Regions from separate parts of the Paraburkholderia sp. RL17-347-BIC-D genome, predicted to be linked through region 1. Evidence: riboswitches for the same ligand, from Rfam matches in the RefSeq annotation. Region 1 holds a riboswitch; the other holds the start of a gene.
What was found. A riboswitch is a leader RNA that binds a small molecule or an ion and turns the genes downstream of it on or off. The one in region 1 is predicted to bind glycine.
Positions count from the first base shown of each region.

Region 2: linked by a shared signal. The riboswitch ahead of gcvT (glycine cleavage system aminomethyltransferase GcvT) and the one ahead of P0D96_RS17695 (D-amino acid dehydrogenase) in region 1 are both predicted to bind glycine.

Region 1 covers NZ_JARESS010000011.1:220,653-224,057, reverse strand. The annotation lists gene P0D96_RS17705 (MFS transporter) at 1-123, shown strand, start outside; gene P0D96_RS17700 (LysE family translocator) at 139-771, opposite strand; glycine riboswitch at 982-1,075, shown strand; gene P0D96_RS17695 (D-amino acid dehydrogenase) at 1,260-2,471, shown strand; gene P0D96_RS17690 (BON domain-containing protein) at 2,595-2,855, shown strand; gene P0D96_RS17685 (acetate/propionate family kinase) at 2,859-3,405, opposite strand, start outside.
Region 2 covers NZ_JARESS010000003.1:170,756-174,160, reverse strand. The annotation lists gene gcvH (glycine cleavage system protein GcvH) at 1-136, opposite strand, end outside; gene gcvT (glycine cleavage system aminomethyltransferase GcvT) at 201-1,319, opposite strand; glycine riboswitch at 1,400-1,553, opposite strand; glycine riboswitch at 1,588-1,688, opposite strand; gene P0D96_RS06305 (hypothetical protein) at 1,838-2,188, opposite strand; gene P0D96_RS06300 (oxidoreductase) at 2,384-3,405, opposite strand, start outside.

The DNA of each region.
Region 1 (3,405 bases):
GCGCATTTCGGCATGCAGGCGGTGTTCCTCATCACCAGCGCGTTGATGCTCTGCGGGGCGCTGTTCAACGGCTGGGTGTTCAGAGGCTCGGGTGCCGCGTCTGGCTCATCGGGCAACGGATAGCGCGTCTGAAGCGAATCAACGACGCGAATCGAACGCGATGCGTACCGCGAGTCCGGCGAGCACGGTGCCCATCAGCCAGCGCTGCACCAGCAGCCACACCGGACGGCCGGCGAGAAACACGGCGATCGAACCCGCCATGCTTGCGATCAGCGCATTCACCGTCACGCTGATGACGATCTGCACGCAGCCAAGCGCAATGGACTGCGCAAGCACGCTGCCGTGCCCCGGCGAAATGAATTGCGGCAGCAGCGACAGATACATCACCGCGATCTTCGGGTTCGCGAGGTTGGTGACGAGGCCCATGGTGAACAGCTTGCGGCGGCTGTCGTGCGGCAGATCGCGGACCTGGAACGGCGAACGGCCGCCCGGCTTGACCGCCTGCCACGCCAGATACGGCAGATAGAGCGCGCCGCCGAAGCGCAACGCGTCGTACGCGTACGGCACCGTCAACAGCAGCGCCGTGATGCCGAACGCGGCGCAGAACATGTAGAACACGTAGCCGAGCGCGACACCGCCGAGCGAAACGAGGCCCGCGCGCCGCCCCTGGCAGAGCGATCGCGAGATCAGATAGATCATGTTCGGCCCCGGCGTGAGCACCATGCCGAGCGAGACCAGACCGAAGGCGAGCAGCGTTGGGAAAGCGGGCACGTCATTCTCCTCTGCAAATGAAGGTTGGGCGGTGCCGCCAAATATAGCCGATGCCGGCCATTCCGGCGCGACATACGGGCCCGAAAATTCGTAGCGACGCATGTCCCGCCTTCATCTCCACTCAAGCAGTTTCAGACCGCCGCTTGCGCAGTGCATAGCAGGAAAGACTTGCGGTGAAATTTTTTGAACGGTATTGTCGAGCCGTTCTGCAATGCAAGCGCGGGAGAGATCGTCAGACGTTCGTGACGACGCCGACGGAGCAACCGCCCCGGAAACTCTCAGGCAAAAGGACCGCGCAGCAGGAACATCTGGAGAGCGGCGCACTGGACTACCCTGTGCGCCCACCGAAGGGGATTCCCCGCACACGGCTCGCATCGGGCCCGGCTGCCGCGGGGAAGAAACTCTCAGGTACATGGACAGATGGGGCATCGACGCCGGTTTCGACACGAAATCGACACCGGTGATGCTCAACTACTCTGGACCATGTCATGTCACGAATCGCCATTATCGGCGCCGGCATTACCGGCGTCACGACCGCTCACGCCCTCGCTCAGCGCGGCCACCACGTCACCGTCTTCGAGCGCCATCGCTATGCGGCGATGGAGACCTCGTTCGCCAACGGCGGCCAGTTGTCCGCCAGCAATGCCGAAGTCTGGAACAGCGCGGCCACCGTCATGAAAGGCCTGCGCTGGATGCTCACGCGCGACGCCCCCTTGCTGCTCAACCCCGCGCCCACCTGGCACAAGTACTCGTGGATGGGCGAATTCCTGCGCGAGATTCCGCACTACCGGACGAACACGGTTGAAACCGTGCGGCTCGCGATTGCCGCGCGCGAACATCTGTTTTCGATCGCCGAGACCGAAGGCATCGACTTCGATCTGGAGCGGCGCGGCATTCTGCACATCTACAAGACCCGCAAGGAATTCGACGCCGCGAGCAAGGTGAACGAACTGCTGCGCGAAGGCGGGCTCGACCGCAATCCGGTGACGGCGAGCGAGCTGCATGGCATCGAGCCCACGCTGCACGGCGATTTTTACGGCGGCTTTTTCACACCATCCGATTCGACCGGCGATATTCACAAGTTCACGCGCGGCCTCGCTCAGGCGTGCGTGCGGCACGGCGTCGAGTTTCATTACGATGCGCAGATCACGTCGATCGAGCAGCCGGCGGAGGGCCGCTTTACGCTGACGGTCGATCTCGAAGGCGAGTCGCAGCGGTTCGCGTTCGAGCGGATCGTCGTGTGCGCGGGCGTGAAGAGCCGCGATTTCGCCTCGATGCTGGGCGATCACGTGAACATCTACCCTGTCAAAGGCTATTCGATCACCGTCTGTCTCGAAGACGAACTCAGCCAGCAGCACGCGCCGTGGGTGAGCCTGCTCGACGACAGCGCGAAGATCGTCACGAGCCGGCTCGGCGTGGATCGTTTTCGCGTGGCCGGCACGGCGGAGATCAACGGCTTCAACCGCGATATCCGTTCGGACCGCATCGCGCGGCTGGTGGACTGGACGCGGCGTTATTTCCCCGAGGTGTCGACCTCGCGCGTGATTCCGTGGGCGGGCTTGCGGCCGATGCTGCCGAGCATGTTGCCCAAGGTGGGCCGCGGCAAACGGCGCGGCGTGTTCTACAACACCGGGCATGGACATCTGGGCTGGACCTTGTCGGCCGCGACGGCGCAGGTGTTGGCGGGCGCGATTCAGTAGCGCTTGCTGACGCAGGGTTTTGCAGGCGGCGGTAGCGCGATGTCACCACTGCCGCCGCCGAATGCAAAATTCGCCACTTCTGCTAGTGTTCTCCCCATACGCATCAGTGCCGCGGAGAACTCCATGCCCTACACCCGTGCAGCGAACCACAAGGCAGGCGGCGCACGCCTGAGCGACGCGCAGATCGCCGCGGAGGCGACCCGGCGTCTCGCCTGGGACGCCGCGGTCCCCGAACACGCCGTGAAAGTCCACGTCTCGCGCGGCCGCATCACGCTGCGCGGCGAACTGCAACGCGATCAGCAACGCACCGCGGCGCTCGAAGACGTGACACGCCTGTTCGGCGTAACGGGCGTGTCGGATCACACCGTCGTCAAGGCAAGGTGAAGGTCAGCCGGTCTGCGTTTGCCGCAGCAGCATGCGGCAATGCCGCGCGATCTGCTTTTCCTCTTCGGTGTGAATCGCCCTCACCTTGCCCGCCGGATCGCTTTCCGTTAGCCCCATGAAAGCCAGCCCGTCGCACACGCGCCTGCGAATCTCTCCGCTGTGCTCGCCGATGCCGCCGGTAAACACCAGCAAATCGATTCCGCCCAGCAACGCCGCATAGCCGCCGATCGTCTTGCGCACGGCGGTCGCGAACGCATCGAGCGCGAGTGACGCATTGGCATCGCCCGCTGCTGCGCGTTTTTCCAGAGCTTGCATATCGCTTTCGCCATCCGCGTAACCGGCGAGGCCGCTCTGGCGATTCAGCAGCGTCTCCAATGCGCCGGCGTCGAGCTTCTCCACGCGCATCAGATACAGCAGCACGCCTGGGTCGAGATCGCCGCTGCGTGTGCCCATCGGCACGCCGCCGGTCGGCGTCAAACCCATCGACGTATCGATCGATTGGCCGTCGCGCAACGCGCACACGCTCGAACCGTTGCCGAGATGCGCGAAC
Region 2 (3,405 bases), on a different contig from region 1:
CCTGGACTTCGAAGAAGACGATGTCGCCGAGCGCTTCCTGCGCGTGGTCGGTGATGCCGACCGTCAGCGTGCCGTCCGCTTCGGTGCGGACCCATTCGTGCGATTCGGTGTATTTCAGATCGGCCGGGATGCTCATCGGATGCTCCTATGCGGTGTGATTCGGTAGTGACTTGAAAAAAGTGGACGAACGCGCCGGTTGCTTAAACCGCGAGCACTTTGCCATTGCGCACGAACGGCAGTTTTACCACGCTTGCAGGGACGTTTTTGTCACGAATCTGAACGTGCACGGTGTCGCCCGGCTGCACGCCCTTCGGCACGCGCGCGAAGGCGATCGATTCCTGCATGGTCGGGGAAAAGGTGCCGCTGGTGATTTCGCCTTCGCCCTGCGGCGTGACGACTTTCTGATGAGCACGCAGCACGCCTGCCGCCTTGCCGTTGTCCTTCAGCAGAATCAGGCCGACGAACGCGGCCTGCGAACCGTCCGCTTCCAGCTTGCCTTTGCCGACGAAGTCACGCGGCGAGGTGAGGTCGACGGTCCAGGCGAGGCCGGCGTCGAGCGGCGAGACGTTGTCGTCCATATCCTGGCCGTACAGGTTCATGCCGGCTTCGAGGCGCAGCGTGTCGCGCGCGCCGAGACCGGCCGGGCGCACGCCTTGGGCTTGCAGCGCGTTCCACAGCGCTTCGACGTGATCCGCCGGCACGATGATTTCGAAGCCGTCTTCGCCGGTGTAGCCGGTGCGGGCGACGGTCAATTCACCGAACGGCGTGTTTTCGATGCGAGCGGCGTTGAAGGGCTTCAAGGCTTCCGTGGCGGCGCGCGCGGCCGGCACGGTTTGCCAGACTTTTTCGCGTGCGTTCGGGCCTTGCACGGCGACGATCGCAAAGTCGCGACGCGGCGTGATGGTCAGGCCGAAGCCGCCTTCGGCGTTGAGCTGGCCGAACCAGGCGATGTCTTTATCAGTGGTGCCAGCGTTCACGACCACGCGGAAGTGATCTTCGCCGAAGTAATAGACAATCAGATCGTCGATCACGCCGCCGTCCGGGTTCAGCAGGCAGGAGTACAGTGCGCGGCCGAGCGTTTGCAGTTTGGCGACATTGTTCGCCAGCGCGTATTCGAAGAAGGCGCGCACGCGCTCGCCGGTGAAATCGACGACGCACATGTGCGAGACGTCGAACATGCCGGCGTCGGTGCGCACGGCGCGGTGTTCGTCGATTTGCGAGCCGTAATTGACAGGCATGTCCCAGCCGCCGAAATCGACCATGCGGGCATTGAGCGCACGGTGGGTGGCGTGGAGCGGGGTGTGTTTGAGTTGGGTCATGGGGCCTCGGGCATCTCGCGAAACAAAAAAGGCCATGCGGCGCTACGCCTCGCGGCCTTCTGGCTGCGAGCGTGGTCCTGCATGACCCCTCTGTCCTCGATACCTGAGAGATTGCGCCACCGTGATCACATTGACGTGCCGCGGTGAAACGCGCGCCCCTTCGGTGGGCAGCTTGCCAGAATCTGCTCGATTAAACGATGCAGACGGCTACTGCCGCTCTCCAGAGTGCGAAAAACGAGTGCCTCGATGTTGCCTGGACGCGGGTTTTTCGACGCGGTCGGTCCTTTTGCCTGAGAGTTTGCGGGTGTGCCCCTTCGGCGGCGCGGCCTGCGATTTTCAGCGGCCAGCGCGCTCTCCCGACGCGTGCGGCGAATGTACGCGAGGGCCGGGGGCTTGTCAAATAAAGGCCCGCGAGCGGCGCGGCGGTTGACGCACCGCTCTCGCGCCTGTCAAAAAAAGCGCGGGACGTGATGCCGCGCTCGTGCCGCTTTTGGTGCCTGACCTGACGCGTGGCGCGACTATTCGCCGATGGCGTGCGCCGCGTTGTCCAGCTCCTGATTCAGCACGCGCTGTTCGTCGCTGGAGAGGCCGCCGCCATGTTGCGCGGCCATGTCGTGCGCTTCCTGACGGATCACGTCTAGACGATGATGCAGCGCGCCGCCTTGGGGCGGCGGGTAATAGCCCTGATTCACGCGGTTGTCGATCCGGCGGCTGAGATTGTCGATGCGGCCGTCGACCTGACGCAGGCGCTGATCCGCGATCTGTTGCGGGTTGGGACGAGGCGCCGGCTGGGGTTGAGGCGCCACCACACAGGCGGCGAGGGAACTGAGCAAGGCGCACGCGGCGAGCGCGCGGATAGTACGGGGCATGGACTCTCCGGAAGTCATTGTCGTTGTGTGGTGCTACCCGGCAGCAACGGATGACTGCCGGGCCGCGCTGACCGGCAGCGCGGCCTTATTTGTAACGTTATGTTCCTTTCGGGCTTGTCAGGGTTTGGCCCGCGCGGCATGGGTGGCGAGTGCTATTTTAGGTACACAAGCCGTTTCGACATGCCGGCCAAATCGTCAGCGAATCCGCTCAAACGGCAGCCGGACGCCTTCTTCCGAACTGCGCGCCGCAAGCTCGATAACCGTCATTACGTCGACGGCGTCCTGTGCGCTGACCGGGAATTTCACGCCGTGCTGGATGGCGTCGGCCACCGCGATGTAGAACCCGGTGTAGTCGCCATTGCGCGTCGGCAACTCGCGCTCGACTTCCTGATCGCCTTCCTGCACGCGCAGCACACCGGCGGCATTGCCGGCGCCGAAACCCTCGTCGCCCGGCCGCAGGCCCGCCTTCAACTGATCTTCCTGCGTATCGAGGCCGTATTTCATATAGCTGCCGCGCGTGCCGTGAATGGTGAAGCGCGGCGCGACCAGTGCCGTCAACGCGCTGGCGTGCAGCACCACTTCGAACTCACCGTAGCCGAGCTGGATATGCACGTAGTCGGGTGCGCCGGCGTCGTCGCGATGCGTGCGCACGGTGGCCGACACGGTTTGCGGCGCGCCGAACAGGGCCAGCGTCTGGTCGATCAGATGCGGCCCGAGGTCCAGCAGCAAGCCGCCGCCGCGCGACGCTTCCTCGCGCCAGCGCTGTCGCACCTCCGGCCGGAAACGGTCGAAATGCGATTCGTATTGCGTGATCCGTCCCAATTCGCCGCTCGCGAGCAGGTCGCGCACGGTCAGAAAATCGCCGTCCCAGCGACGGTTGTGAAACGGTATGAAGAGTTTGCTCCGGGCGAGCGCGATGTTGGCCAGCGTGTGGGCGTCGGCGGCGTTCAGCGTGACCGGTTTGTCGACCACCACGTGCTTGCCCGCTTCCAGCGTGCGGCGCGCCAGGTCGAAGTGCGTATCGTTCGGCGTGGCGATCACGATGCAGTCGATTTCTTCGAGCGCCAGCAGCGCGTCGAGGTCGGCCACCACCTTTGTATGCGGATAGTCGGCGAGCGCGCGCTCGGGTTGGCTCGTGGCAATGGCCGCGACGCTCGCGCGGCCGCAGTGCTCGATCACCGGCGCATGGAAGGTCGCGCCGGCGAAACCGTAACCCA